Regions from separate parts of the Serratia sp. C2(1) genome, predicted to be linked through region 2. Evidence: predicted binding sites of a transcription regulator. Region 2 holds the regulator's gene; each other region holds the start of a gene.
What was found. The regulator PhoB, encoded in region 2, activates phosphate uptake and scavenging genes when phosphate is short. The targets are predictions, from matches to a motif close to CTGTCATAAAACTGNCNNAT.

Region 1: the regulator PhoB is predicted to act here: its motif matches at 2,869-2,888, upstream of ugpB (sn-glycerol-3-phosphate ABC transporter substrate-binding protein UgpB).
Region 3: the regulator PhoB is predicted to act here: its motif matches at 2,375-2,394, upstream of pstS (phosphate ABC transporter substrate-binding protein PstS).

What each region holds. Positions count from the first base shown of each region.
Region 1 covers NZ_JAZFBA010000005.1:264,472-269,410, forward strand. The annotation lists gene livG (high-affinity branched-chain amino acid ABC transporter ATP-binding protein LivG) at 1-506, shown strand, start outside; gene livF (high-affinity branched-chain amino acid ABC transporter ATP-binding protein LivF) at 776-1,477, shown strand; gene V2S86_RS22445 (aminotransferase-like domain-containing protein) at 1,616-2,803, shown strand; gene ugpB (sn-glycerol-3-phosphate ABC transporter substrate-binding protein UgpB) at 3,118-4,437, shown strand; gene ugpA (sn-glycerol-3-phosphate ABC transporter permease UgpA) at 4,573-4,939, shown strand, end outside.
Region 2 covers NZ_JAZFBA010000001.1:3,097,001-3,101,939, forward strand. The annotation lists gene phoR (phosphate regulon sensor histidine kinase PhoR) at 1-1,089, opposite strand, end outside; gene phoB (phosphate response regulator transcription factor PhoB) at 1,114-1,803, opposite strand; gene sbcD (exonuclease subunit SbcD) at 2,294-3,526, shown strand; gene sbcC (exonuclease subunit SbcC) at 3,523-4,939, shown strand, end outside.
Region 3 covers NZ_JAZFBA010000005.1:27,869-32,807, reverse strand. The annotation lists gene pstA (phosphate ABC transporter permease PstA) at 1-209, opposite strand, end outside; gene pstC (phosphate ABC transporter permease PstC) at 211-1,167, opposite strand; gene pstS (phosphate ABC transporter substrate-binding protein PstS) at 1,258-2,298, opposite strand; gene glmS (glutamine--fructose-6-phosphate transaminase (isomerizing)) at 2,633-4,462, opposite strand; gene glmU (bifunctional UDP-N-acetylglucosamine diphosphorylase/glucosamine-1-phosphate N-acetyltransferase GlmU) at 4,743-4,939, opposite strand, start outside.

The DNA.
Region 1 (4,939 bases), on a different contig from region 2:
ATGTGCGGCTGTTCCGCGAAATGACGGTGATTGAGAACCTGCTGGTCGCCCAGCATCAGCACCTGAAAAGCGGCGTATTCGCCGGGCTGCTGAAAACCCCAGCCTTCCGCCGTGCCGAAGCCGACGCACTGGAACGTGCTTCCGTGTGGCTGCAACGCGTTGGCCTGCTTGAGATGGCTAACCGTTCGGCGGGCAATCTGGCCTACGGCCAGCAGCGGCGGCTGGAGATTGCGCGCTGCATGGTGACCCGCCCGGAACTGCTGATGCTGGACGAACCCGCCGCGGGCCTGAACCCGAAGGAAACCGACGAGCTGGACCATTTGATCGTCGAGCTGCGCAACCAGCATAAAGTGTCGGTATTGTTGATCGAGCACGACATGAAGCTGGTGATGGGCATTTCCGATCGTATCTACGTGGTGAATCAGGGCACGCCGCTGGCGCAGGGCACCCCGGCAGAAATTCGTAACAACCCGGACGTCATCCGGGCCTATCTGGGTGAGGCTTAAGACTGTGTCCCATCATTGTTCGTGGCATCGTCGCAGACCCAAAAGTCCGCTATCAAGGCGGAAGATGAAGAACATAGCGGGATTATGTTCGAATCTGACAACGCAGAGAGCGGGTTTTTTGGGCGCGACCCGCAGGGCTGGGGCTATTTCGCCGCGCCGCTGTGTTACTCACCGTTTATTTGGCCCACCAAACCTCACGGCTCGCGCCTTGCTGCGCAGCGAAATAACCACCAGCGATGCTCACGCACAATGATGGGGCACAGTCTTTAATGTTGTCATTTAATCAGGTTTCCGCCCATTACGGCAAAATCCAGGCGCTGCATCAGGTCAGCCTCAACATCAGGCAGGGTGAGATAGTCACCCTGATCGGTGCCAACGGTGCCGGTAAAACCACGCTGCTCGGCACGCTGTGCGGTGAGCCGCGCGCCACCGAAGGCAGCGTTACCTTCCTCGATCAGGACATTACCCAGTGGCAGACCTCGCGCATTATGCGTGAGGCAGTGGCGATAGTGCCGGAAGGGCGCCGGGTATTTTCGCGCATGACGGTGGAAGAGAATCTGGCGATGGGCGGCTTTTTTGCCGATCGTCACCAGTATCAGCAGCGTATCGAGCGGGTGTTCAGCCTGTTCCCGCGCCTGCTGGAACGCCGCAACCAGCGCTCCGGCACCATGTCCGGCGGTGAACAGCAGATGCTGGCGATCGGCCGCGCGCTGATGAGCCAGCCGAAGCTATTGTTGCTCGACGAGCCCTCTCTGGGGCTGGCGCCGATCATCATCCAGCAGATTTTCGACATCATTCAGCAACTGCGCGAAGAGGGCATGACCATCTTCCTGGTGGAGCAAAATGCCAATCAGGCGCTGAAATTGGCGGATCGCGGTTATGTACTGGAAAACGGGCGCGTGGTGTTGGAAGATACGGGAGCCGCATTGTTAGCAAACGAAGCAGTAAGGTCGGCGTATCTGGGCGGCTAAATACCCGTCGTCTTTCAGGCTACAGCATTGTTGGCTGCACTCACTTTCCTGTGGGGGGCGAATATAGAGTCGCCCCAAGTAGCCTGGTCGCCGTGTACCGCGCCCCTACAAAATGTATAACGATTACGAGAATAAGAAATGAAGACAGAAGGGTTACTCGCACAGCGCATCGTCAACGTAAAAAGCTCGGCAATCCGTGAATTGCTCAAGCACAGTAAGATGGAAAACGTCATTTCGCTGGCGGGCGGCATCCCCTCTGATGCCCTGTTTGATTTCGAAGGGCTGAGCATTGCCACCCACCAGGCGATCACCGAACAACCAAAAAGCGCCTTCCAGTACGGCCTGACCGAAGGCAGCCCGTTGCTGCGTGAACGCATTTGCGAGCTGTGCGCCCAGCGTGGCGTGTCCGCCACGGCCGAAGAGGTGATGGTGACCGCCGGTTCCCAGCAGGCGCTGGATCTGGTGATGCGCGCTATCGTCAACCCAGGCGACGTGTTTGTGGTGGAGCGCCCGACCTATCTGGCGGCGTTGCAGACGCTGGAATTGGCGGAAGCCAATATCATGTCGGTGTCATCCGACAGCGACGGCATGGTGGTTGAAGAGCTTGCCGAGCTGCTGAAAACTCAGCGTATCAAGGGCGTGTACGTGGTGCCGAACTTTGGCAACCCAAGCGGCCTCACGCTGAGCGCACCGCGCCGCGAACTGCTGGTGAAACTGGCGGCCGAGCACAACTTCCTGATTATCGAAGATGATCCGTACGGCGAGCTGCGCTTTACCGAAGAGCGCAATGCCACGCTGCATCAGGTTTCGCAGCGGGTGCTGGGCCATACCGATAACATTATCTACACCTCGACCTTCTCCAAGATCCTGGCGCCGGGCTTGCGCCTGGGCTGGGCTATTTTGCCTGAGTTCCTGCTGCATAAAGTGGCGATCATCAAACAGGCGGCGGATCTGCACGCCAGCGCGCTGTCGCAGAGCATCGTCGAATGCTACCTGGGTCTGGATCGTCTGCCGGGGCAGATCGAAAAGATCCGTGCCGCCTACAAGCAAAAGGGCGAGATCCTGGCCGAGCTGGTGGAGAAAGAGTTGGGTGAACACATCACCTTCGATATGCCGAAGGGCGGCATGTTCCTGTGGGCGCGTTTCCGTCAGCCGTTCAACGCCACCGAATGGCTGAAAACCACCCTGCAGCAGGGGGTGGTGTTCGTGCCGGGGGAATATTTCTTCTCCGATAACCCGGATCGTTCAACCTTCCGCCTGTCGTTCGCCACCGCCACTGAGCAACAGATGCAGGAAGCGGTCGCCCGCCTGCGTCGTTCACTGTAATCCCCGCTGCGGCGGGGTACTTTCCCCCGCCGCCGACATCAAACCGCAATCTGCACTTCACTCTCCCGTCATATGGCTGTCATCTAACGGTTATTTTTCTGTCATCCGAGCATGGCATGTTAGCTTCCGAACAAAAAACTGATTCTTTTCGCTCACGCGCTTATTGCCCCAATAGATTTCACGTTGCAGCAAGGCGGCGACCGCCAGAATCCCGGGAGCTTACATGGGTAAGTGACTGGGGTGATGAAGGGAAACCAACGCAGCTGCGGCTTGAAAGATACAGGGGATACACCAGCTTTTTTCAGGAGTTAGGCATGCTCACCTACGCTATTCGCAAAAGTACGCTGTGCGTCGCGTTGACCCTGGCGGTCAGCACTCAGGCACTGGCGGCGACCGAGATCCCGTTCTGGCATTCGATGGAAGGTGAACTGGGGAAAGAAGTGGACTCCCTGGCGGACCGCTTTAACCAGTCGCACAGCGACGTCAAAATCGTTCCGGCTTATAAAGGCAACTACGAACAGAGCCTGGCGGCGGGCATTGCGGCTTACCGCTCCGGCAAGGCACCGGCGATTTTGCAAGTTTACGAAGTGGGCACCGCCACCATGATGGCGAGCAAAGCGATCAAACCGGTGTATCAGGTGTTTAAAGACGCCGGCATCAACTTTGACGAATCGGTGTTCGTGCCGACGGTGGCCGGTTACTATACCGACAACAAGAGCGGCCATCTGCTGTCCCAGCCGTTCAACAGCTCCACCCCGGTGCTGTATTACAACAAAGATGCCTTCAAAAAAGCCGGCCTGAACCCGGATCAGCCGCCAAAAACCTGGCAAGAGCTGGCGGCGGACACCGCCAAACTGCGTGAGGCCGGCATGAAGTGCGGCTACGCCAGCGGCTGGCAGGGCTGGATCCAACTCGAGAACTTCAGCGCCTGGCACGGCGTGCCTTTCGCTACCGAAAACAACGGTTTCGGCGGTGCGAATGCCAAGCTGGAGTTCAACAAAGCGTTGCAGGTCAAGCATATCCAACTGCTGGCGGACATGAACAAGAAGGGTGATTTCACCTATTTCGGTCGTAAGGACGAATCGACCGAGAAGTTCTACAGCGGCGACTGCGCCATCACTACCGCCTCTTCCGGTTCGCTGGCGGATATCAAACACTATGCCAAATTCAACTATGGCGTAGGCATGATGCCTTACGATGCCGACGCCAAGAATGCGCCGCAGAACGCCATCATCGGCGGTGCCAGCTTGTGGGTGATGAACGGCAAAGATGCCGCCACCTACAAGGGTGTGGCCGAGTTCCTGCAGTATTTGGCGCAACCGGAAATTGCCGCCGAATGGCATCAGAAAACCGGTTACCTGCCCATTACCACCGCCGCGTACGATCTGACCAAGCAACAGGGCTTCTATGACAAGAACCCGGGCGCCGATGTTGCGACGCGTCAAATGCTGAACAAGCCGCCGTTGCCGTTCACCAAGGGCCTGCGTCTGGGCAATATGCCGCAGATCCGCAGCGTGGTGGACGAAGAGCTGGAAGGCGTGTGGACCGGCAAGAAAACGCCACAGCAGGCGCTGGACGCTGCCGTACAACGCGGTGATGTGTTGCTGCGTCGCTTCGAGTCCCAGACCAAGTAATAACGGTTACTGCGCTTCGTCAGTCTGGGATGGGGCAGTGTTCGCTCTCCTCATGGACTTTGTGTCCGTTCCGGGGGCCGTGCGCTGTCCGCACAGACTGGCTTACCCGTCTTTCGTCTTCATGAGTCCCTGATTATGAGCTCACATCGTCCCGGTTTCGGCTGCAGCTGGCTGCCCTATGCGCTGGTGCTGCCGCAGTTGCTGATAACCGCAATATTCTTCCTGTGGCCCGCCGGCGAGGCGCTGTGGTATTCGGTGCAGAGCCTCGATCCCTTTGGTCTGTCCAGCCAGTTCGTCGGGTTGGATAACTTTAGCCAATTGTTCCAGGATCCGTACTACCTCGATTCTTTTTACACCACGCTGGTTTTCAGCTTCCTGGTGGCAGGTATCGGATTGGTGGTGTCGCTGTTCTTCGCCGCGTTGGTGGATTACGTGCTGCGCGGCAGCCGGATTTACCAGACGCTGATGATCTTGCCTTACGCCGTGGCCCCCGCTGTGGCGG
Region 2 (4,939 bases):
GGCGGCGATGCCCGGCCCATTGTCGCTGACCTGGAACTGCGCGCCGTTTGGCGTCTGTTGCCAGCTCACCTCAATATTGGTGCCCTTCGGCGTGTGATTGACGGCGTTATACACCAGATTCGACACCGCGCTGCGCAGTTGGTCATCGTTGCCGAATACCTTGAGCTGCTCGTTCACCCGGAAGGTAATCTCATGGTTGCCGCCGCTCAGCGACTGCGCCTCACGCTGCAACACCCGCAACATCAGCGGAATATCGACCCGCTCGTTCATATCGACGTTAGGTGCCGCCTCAATGCGCGACAGCGTCAGCAGCTGTTTGACCAGCCCGTCCATGCGCCGGGTCTGCTCCTGCATGGTGCCCAACGCCTTACCGCGCAGCGAGCCGTCCAGTTCCTCGTCGCTCATCATCTCCAGGTAGCCCTGCAATACCGTCAGCGGGGTACGCAACTCATGGCTGACGTTGGCGAAGAAGTTGCGGCGCGCGCCTTCCAGCTGGCGCATTTGGGTGACATCGCGCGCCACCATCAACAGTTGCCCTTCCGAATAGGGCATCACGCGGAACTCGACATAGTGCTCGTTATTGAGTTGCAGCGTCAGCGGCCGGGTGAACTCCTGCTGTTGCAGATAGTGGCTGAACTCCGGGTAACGCAGCAGGTTAAGGATATGTTGACCGTTGTCTTCCGGCCAGCGGAACCCCAGCAGATGCTGCGCCAACCCGTTGCACCAGAAGATATTGCCTTCGACGGTGGTCATCACCACCGCATCGGGCAGCGATTCTGCCCCGCTGCGAAAGCGTTTGATCAACAACGCCAGTTCACGGCGGCGGCGACGGTTGCGCTGTTGCATCTGGTACAGGCCGTAAAACAGCGGTTCCCAGCTCCAGCGCCCGGGTGGCGGCGTCATGCTGCGGTCGACCCACAGCCAGTGGGAAAGTTTGAGTTGGTTGTAGAAATTCCATACCAGCGCCGCCAGCACGGCGGCCAGCAGCAGCCAGGGCAGATAGCCGAAAATCAGCCCCAGCAACAAGGCAGGTAAACAGAAAAGAGCCAGCTCCAGGGCCAGCCTCTTCCACGACAGGCGTTCTAGCACAGCATATTCTCCAGCGCGACGCGATCAGTAACGCGTTGAGAATCGGTAGCCGGTGCCCCGAACGGTTTGAACCATTTTGTCATGACCGGTGGTCTCTAACGCCTTACGGAGCCGACGGATATGCACGTCAACGGTGCGGTCTTCCACATAAACGTTAGTGCCCCAGACGTGATTAAGCAACTGTTCACGGCTATAAACACGCTCCGGATGGGTCATAAAGAAATGCAGCAGTTTGAACTCGGTCGGCCCCATGTCCAGCGCCTGCTCATTAGCCATTACGCGATGCGAGGAAGGGTCCAGGCTCAGCCCCTGCATTTCAATCACTTCTTCCACCGCCATCGGTGAAATGCGGCGCATTACCGCCTTGATGCGCGCCACCAGCTCCTTCGGTGAGAACGGCTTGGTAATGTAATCGTCCGCTCCCACTTCCAGACCGCGCACCCGGTCTTCTTCTTCACCGCGTGCGGTCAGCATCATCACCGGAATATCGCGGGTCAGCGCTTCGCGCTTCATGTGTTTGATAAACTGGATACCGGAACCGCCGGGTAACATCCAGTCGAGCAACACCAAATCAGGGAACGGCTCAGACAGGCGCGTCACGGCGCTGTCATAATCTTCGGCTTCCAACGGTTGGTAACCATTCTGTTCCAACACAAAGCACACCATCTCACGGATCGGCGCTTCGTCTTCCACCACCAGTATGCGTCTTGCCATCGTCAATCCTGCCAATGTGTTAGCGATCTATTAGGCTGTGTCCCGCCATTGCTCGTGAGCCCCGCTGGCGGTCATTTAAGCGTGAAGCAAGGCGCGAACCGAGAGGTTTGGTGGCGCCAAATAAGCGGTGAGCAACGCAGCAGCACGCTTAAATGGCCCCAACCCGGAGGGGCGCGCCCCAAAAACCCGCTGCCTGCGTTGTCGGGTTCGAACATAGTCCCGCCATGTCCTTCACCCTCCGCCTTGACAGCGTGCTTTTGGGTCTGCGCCGGCGCCACGATCAATGGCGGGGCACAGCCTCATTGCGGGCGCCATTATGCGTCAGTTTTGTGACACTTTTATGAAAAAACCAGCCTGTTATAGCCAGTAAGCATAGCGATTATTTCCAGCTTCAAAGAAAAATCATTCAGTTGTCATAATGATTGCGTCACGACAGGAGAGTCTGCCCCCTTTATAATCACCGCCATGAGTTTATCGCCCCGGGAGTGTCATGCGCCTGATCCACACCTCTGACTGGCATCTTGGCCAGTACTTTTTCACCAAAAGCCGCGCCGCCGAGCACCAGGCTTTTTTACGCTGGCTGATCGAGCAAATAGAACAGCAACGGGTGGATGCGCTGATCGTCGCCGGGGATCTGTTCGATACCGGCTCGCCGCCAAGCTACGCCCGCGAGCTGTATAACCGTTTTGTGGTCGAGTTGCAGCGCACCGGCTGCCAGTTGGTGGTGCTGGGCGGTAACCATGACTCCGTGGCAACCCTGAATGAATCGCGTGAATTGCTTTCTTGCCTGAATACCACGGTGATCGCCAACGCCCAAAGCGACATCGGGCAGCAAATCCTGGTGCTTAACCAGCGCGATGGCCGGCCGGGTGCGGTGTTGTGCGCCATCCCGTTCCTGCGCCCACGCGATCTGATCACCAGCCGCGCCGGCGAATCGGGCGGGCAAAAACAGCAGGCGTTGCAAGAGGCGATCGCGGAACACTATCAACAGCTTTACCAGGCCGCCTGCGCACGCCGCGATGAACTGGGGCTAACCTTGCCGATTGTCGCCACCGGCCACCTGACCACCGTGGGGGTTACCACCTCCGATTCGGTGCGCGACATTTACATCGGCACGCTGGATGCCTTTCCGGCGCAGGCGTTTCCGCCGGCCGATTACATTGCGTTGGGGCATATTCACCGGGCGCAAAACGTCGCCAAATCCGAACATATCCGCTACAGCGGTTCGCCTATCCCGCTCAGTTTCGATGAGCTGGGCAAACCCAAGAGCGTGTTTATGGTGGATTTCGCCGAAGGCGCCCTGCAACAGGTCACCGCACTGGAAATCCCCAGCTTCCAGCCGATGCAACTGATCAAGGGCGATTTGACGCAGATCGAACAACAATTGCAACAGTTCGCCGATTATCAGGGGGAGCTGCCGGTATGGCTGGATATCGAAGTGGCCACGCAGGATTACCTCAGCGACATTCAGCGCCGTATCCAGCAGTTGGCGGATCAACTGCCGGTGGAGGTGGTATTGCTGCGCCGCAGTAAAGAGCAGCGCCGCAAGGCCCTTGAACGGCAGGACAAGGAAACGCTCAACGAACTGAGCGTCGATGAGGTCTTCGAGCGGCGGCTGGCGCAGGAGACGGAAATCACAGAGCCCCGTCAACAGCGAATGCGCCAAATGTTCCATCAGGTGGTCGAGGCCGTAAGGCATAACGACGAGGAGCCGACCCAATGAAAATCCTGAGCCTGCGGCTGAAGAACCTCAATTCATTGCAGGGCGAGTGGAAGATCGATTTCACCGCAGAGCCTTTTGCCAGCAATGGACTGTTCGCCATCACCGGGCCAACCGGCGCGGGCAAAACCACCCTGTTGGATGCCATTTGTCTGGCGCTCTACCACCAAACGCCGCGCCTTAACGTGACGCCGAGCCAGAATGAACTGATGACGCGCCACACCGCCGAATCGTTGGCGGAGGTCGAATTCGAGGTCAAGGGCGTCGGTTACCGCGCCTTCTGGAGCCAACGCCGCGCCAAAAACGCGCCGGACGGCAACCTGCAAGCGCCAAAGGTGGAACTGGCACTGCGTGAAGACGGTAAAATCCTGGCGGATAAAGTCCGCGACAAGCTGGATCTCACCGCCGCGATCACCGGGCTGGATTTCGGCCGCTTCACCAAATCGATGATGCTGTCCCAGGGGCAATTCGCCGCCTTCCTCAATGCCGATGCCAATGACCGGGCCGAACTGCTGGAAGAGCTGACCGGCACCGAGATCTACGGCCAGCTTTCCGAACGGGTTTTCGAACAGCACAAACAGGCCAAAGCCGATCTGGACGCCTTGCATCAACGCGCCAGCGGCATTGAGCTGCTGAATGACGAACAGCGTCAGCAGTTGGAGAGCCAGTTAGCTGAGCTGAGCGTGCAGGAAACCGCCCTCAGCGGGCAGGCCCGGCAACAGCAACAGGCGTTGAACTGGCTGCAACAGTGGCAGCAAACCCAGCACCAGCAGCAGGAATACCAACGCCAGTTGATCGCCGTGCAACAAGAGCAGGCGGCGGCCGAACCCCAGTTGCAACAGTTGGCGCGCAGCGAACCGGCGGAGAAACTGCGGCCGCTGCATAACGACCGTCACCGCTGCCGCAGTGAGCAGCAGGCGCTGCAACAGCAGATCGCCCAACTGGCGCAGCAGCAGGAACATCAGCTTGCGCAGATGACGCCATTGCAGCAGGCAGTGGAAAAAGCGCGCGCCGAGCAGCAGGCGCAGGCCGAGCGCCAGCAGATCCAGCAGCGGCTGATCGACGAGCAGATCGTCCCGCTCGACCACCAGATTGCTCAGTTGCAAAAAACGCAGACGGAATTGCAGCAGGCGTGCGACAACGCCGCACGGCAGTGCCATCAGCAGAAAACGGATCTGGAGCAGCTAAACGTTCAACGCAGCCAATTGACCGCACAGGCCGGGCAGCATCAGGAAAAGCTTAACGGCCTTAGTTCAGCACTGATGGCGCAGCAGCAACAGCAAAATGCGCTGGAAGCGCAGTCACCGCTGGCGGCGCTGCGCCGGCGTCAGGCCGCGTTGGCCGAGCTGCGTCCGGTGCGCCAGCAGCTGTTCACCCTCTCTTCGCTGTTCCGCCAGACCAGCGAGCGGCTTGAGC
Region 3 (4,939 bases), on a different contig from region 2:
GGCGTCATTTCGGTGAACAGCGCCAACGACATGCCGTCGATGCCTTTGGTCACGGTTGAGAACAGGATCCACACCAGCCAGAACAGGCCGAATACCATGGTCGCCATCGACAGGAACAGCGCCAACCGGTTTTTCTGGCGGCGCCAGGCCTGCATTTTGCGGCGGCTTTCCAACAGCGCCAGGTCGTTTTGCATATCCATAGTCGCCATGTTAGCGTCCCTCGTTCTTGGCCAGACGCATGATCATCAACTTCGACAGCGCCAGGACGATAAAGGTGATAACAAACAGAATCAGCCCCAGCTCCATCAGCGCGGCGGTATGCACCCCTGACTCAGCTTCGGCAAATTCGTTGGCCAACGCCGAGGTGATACTGTTGCCCGGCATATACAGTGAAGCGCTGTCGAGCTGGTAGGTGTTACCTATGATGAAGGTCACCGCCATGGTTTCCCCCAGCGCGCGGCCCAACCCCAGCATCACGCCGCCAATCACGCCATTCTTGGTAAACGGCAGCACGATACGCCAAATCACTTCCCAGGTAGTGCAGCCGATACCATAGGCCGACTCTTTCATCATCACCGGCGTCTGTTCGAACACGTCGCGCATTACGGCGGCGATGTAAGGAATAATCATGATCGCCAGGATCACCCCGGCAGCCAGAATACCGATACCGAACGCCGGGCCGGAGAACAGCTCACCGACAATCGGAATACCGGACAGCACATCGCCGACCGGGGTCTGGAAATATTCGGCAAACAGCGGGGCGAACACAAACAGGCCCCACATGCCGTAAACGATACTCGGGATTGCCGCCAATAGCTCAATAGCGATGCCCAAAGGGCGTCTCAACCAGTTTGGCGCCAATTCAGTCAGGAACAGTGCAATACCGAAGCTCACGGGTACGGCAATAATCAGGGCAATCAACGAGGTGACGACGGTGCCGTAGATGGGTACCAGTGCACCGAACTGCTCGGCAGGCGCATCCCACTCTTTGCTCCACAAGAAGGAAAAGCCGAATTTCTGCATGCTCGGCCAGGAGGCGAAAATCAGCGAAACAATAATGCCGCCCAGCAACAATAGGGTAATCAGCGCCGCCAGTTTGACCAGCGCGCTGAAGATGACATCACCATTTCTACTCGGTGCTTTAATGGTCGGCTTATACTCAGCCATAGATTACTCTCTGTTTTAACCCTGGCGAGCTCAATGGGTGAGCCCTGCAAAATAGGCTGGAGCGCGGTGAACCCGCGCCCCTGCGTTCTTTTAGTACAGTGCTTTACCGGAACTGTCTTTTACGTTGGTTTTCCATGCTGCACGCACCTGCTCAACCACTTCGTCAGGCAGAGAGGCGTAATCCAGATCGTTGGCCTGTTTGGCGCCGGTTTTGTACGCCCAGTCAAAGAACTTCAGCACTTCTGCGCCCTGAGCCGGGTTTTTCTGCTCTTTGTGCACCAGGATGAAGGTGGTGGAGGTGATTGGCCACGCATCATCGCCTTTCTGGTTAGTCAGGTCCTGCGCGAAAGTTTTGCTCCAGTCCACACCTTTAGCCGCGTTACTGAAGCTCTCTTCAGTCGGGCTGACCGGCTTGCCGTCGGCAGAAATCAGCTTGGTGTAAGCCAGGTTGTTTTGCTTGGCGTAAGCGTATTCGACGTAGCCGATAGAGCCAGGCAGACGCTGTACGAACGCGGCGATGCCGTCGTTGCCCTTGCCGCCCAGACCGGTTGGCCAGTTAACGGTAGAGCCTGCGCCGATTTTCTCTTTCCACTGCGCGTTGGCTTTAGCCAGATAGCTGGTGAACACGAAAGAGGTGCCTGAACCGTCAGCGCGGCGCACCACGGCGATATTCTGATCCGGCAGCTTGACGCCCGGATTCAGCTTGGTGATTGCCGGGTCATTCCATTTCTTCACGTTGCCCAGGTAGATGTCGCCCAGCGTTTTACCGTCCAGGGTCAATTCGCCGGATTTGATGCCCGGGATGTTAACGGCCAACACTACGCCACCGATCACGGTAGGGAACTGGAACAGACCGTCAGCCGCCAGTTTGTCGTCAGACAACGGGGCATCAGAGGCACCAAAGTCAACGGTGTTGGCGATGATTTGCTTCACGCCGCCAGAGGAACCGATCCCCTGATAGTTAACTTTGTTGCCGGTTTCTTTCTGATAAGAATCTGCCCACTTGGCATACACCGGAGCGGGGAATGTCGCACCTGCACCGGTCAGGCTGGCAGCAGCGAACGCGGACACGGCGGTCAGGGAGAAAGTCGCTGCCACAATACTGGCGACGGTGGTACGCATCAGTTTCATAATCCCTCCTAATGGGATATTCAAAAATCGACTTCAAGTCGTTTTCATCAGAGTAAGTATTGCTGCAGGAGGGAAAATAGGACAGTTTGGTGACAGTAAAATGTACGAAATATGACAGTTATATTACAACGCAAAACAAGTAACTAATATAGTATAGAAATCATGATGTTAAATACAAAAACACACAATAATTAATCAATGAAAAACCGTTGCCGACGCAGCTATCCGCTTGAAAACGACAACGTTTATCCCCTGTGTCACAGTATTGTCATCGTTAATTTGGTAATGAAAAAGCCGGCTCTCAGGCCGGCTTTTCAAACATAACAGAAGCTGATTACTCTACTGTGACGGACTTCGCCAGGTTACGCGGCTGGTCAACGTCGGTGCCTTTGATCAGCGCTACGTGATAGGACAGCAGCTGCAACGGCACGGTGTAGAAGATGGGCGCCACGATTTCTTCCACGTGCGGCAATGGAATGATGGTCATCCCTTCGCTGCTGACGAAACCGGCATCCTGATCGGCGAACACGTACAACTGGCCGCCGCGCGCGCGCACTTCTTCGATATTGGACTTCAGTTTTTCCAGCAGTTCGTTGTTCGGCGCCACCACGATGACCGGCATATCGGCGTCGATCAACGCCAGCGGGCCATGTTTCAGCTCGCCCGCCGCATAGGCTTCCGCATGAATGTAAGAGATCTCTTTCAGCTTCAGCGCGCCTTCCATGGCGATCGGGTACTGATCGCCACGGCCAAGGAACAGCGCGTGATGCTTGTCGGAGAAACCTTCCGCCAGCGCTTCAATGTTTTTGTCCAGCGACAACATCTGTTCGATACGCGCCGGTAACGCCTGCAAAGCATGCACAATTTCATGCTCAACGCTTTCCGCCATGCCTTTCAGACGACCCAAACGCGCCACCAGCATCAGCAATACCGCAAGCTGGGTGGTGAAGGCTTTGGTAGAGGCTACACCGATTTCAGTGCCGGCTTTGGTCATCAGCGCCAAATCGGACTCACGCACCAGCGAAGAGCCGGCCACGTTACACACCGCCAGGGAACCGAGGTAACCCAGTTCTTTAGACAGGCGCAACGCCGCCAAAGTATCGGCGGTTTCACCGGACTGCGACAGCGTGATGATCAGGCTGCCCGGGCGCACGGCCGATTTGCGGTAGCGGAATTCAGAGGCGATTTCAACGTCGCAAGGCACGCCGGCCAGCGCTTCGAACCAATAACGCGCCACCATACCGGAGTGGTAGGAGGTGCCGCAGGCGATGATTTGCACGTGCTGCACTTTAGCCAGCAATTCATCGGCACGCGGACCCAGCTCGCTCAGGTTGATTTGGCCATGGCTGAAACGCCCTTCCAGGGTGTTTTTCAGCGCCAGCGGCTGTTCGTAGATCTCTTTTTGCATGTAGTGACGGTAAGCGCCTTTGTCACCGGCGTCATACTGCACTTTGGATTCGATCTCAGGACGCTCGATGGCGTTCCCCTGCTTGTCGAAAATGCTGACGTTGCGGCGAGTCACTTCCACCACGTCGCCTTCTTCCAGGAAGATAAAGCGACGGGTCACCGGCAGCAAAGCCAGCTGATCGGAAGCGATAAAGTTTTCACCGACGCCGCGGCCGATAACCAACGGGCTACCGGAACGCGCAGCCACCAGCACGCTGGGATCGCGGCTGTCCATGACCACGGTGCCGTAGGCGCCACGCAACTGTGGGATCACGCGCTGAACGACTTCCAGCAGCGTACCGCCCTGGCGCTGTTCCCAATGCACCAGGTGCGCAATCACCTCGGTGTCGGTTTCAGAGCTGAAGTGATAACCACGCTCGATCAGCAATTCACGCAGCGGCTCGTGGTTTTCGATGATGCCGTTATGCACAACGGTGATGTAATCGGAAACATGCGGGTGCGCATTTGCTTCGGTAGGTTCACCGTGCGTTGCCCAGCGGGTATGCGCAATACCGGTGCCACCGTGCAGTTCGTGTTGTTCTGCGGCTTCGGACAATTTATGTACTTTGCCTACGCGGCGTAAACGGCTTACGTTGCCTTCGGCGTCAACCACCGCCAGACCGGCGGAGTCGTAACCGCGGTACTCAAGACGGCGTAACCCTTCCAACAGAATTTCTGCAATATCACGTTGCGCTACTGCGCCTACAATTCCACACATCAGTTGTATTCCTAATTAAACGCCTTTCGGGGCGCTTTCGATGTCTTGACCTGATTTTGCCGGTTTTTACCGTGCCTCCCCGAGCCTGTAGATGGTGGGGATTATCCTCTTCATCTTTCGAGCTGCTGCGTTGTTGGCTGCGAGTGCTTATCCCAGTCACTTAGTGAACTAAGCTCCAGGGAATTCACACTCTTGCCGCCTAGCAGCAACTCGAAATCTATTGAGGACTTTTATGTTTTGTATTGGGCTCTTGTGCAGAACCCAACGCAAAACACACGGGCTATTTCTTTTTAACCGGACGCTGCCAGCCCTGGATATGCACCTGCTTCACCCGGCTCAGCACCAATTCATTTTCAGCGATATCACGGGTGACCGTAGTGCCCGCGGCAATGGTGGAACCTTTGCCAACGGAAACCGGTGCCACCAGTTGGGTGTCGGAACCGACAAACACGCCGTCGCCGATAATGGTTTTATGCT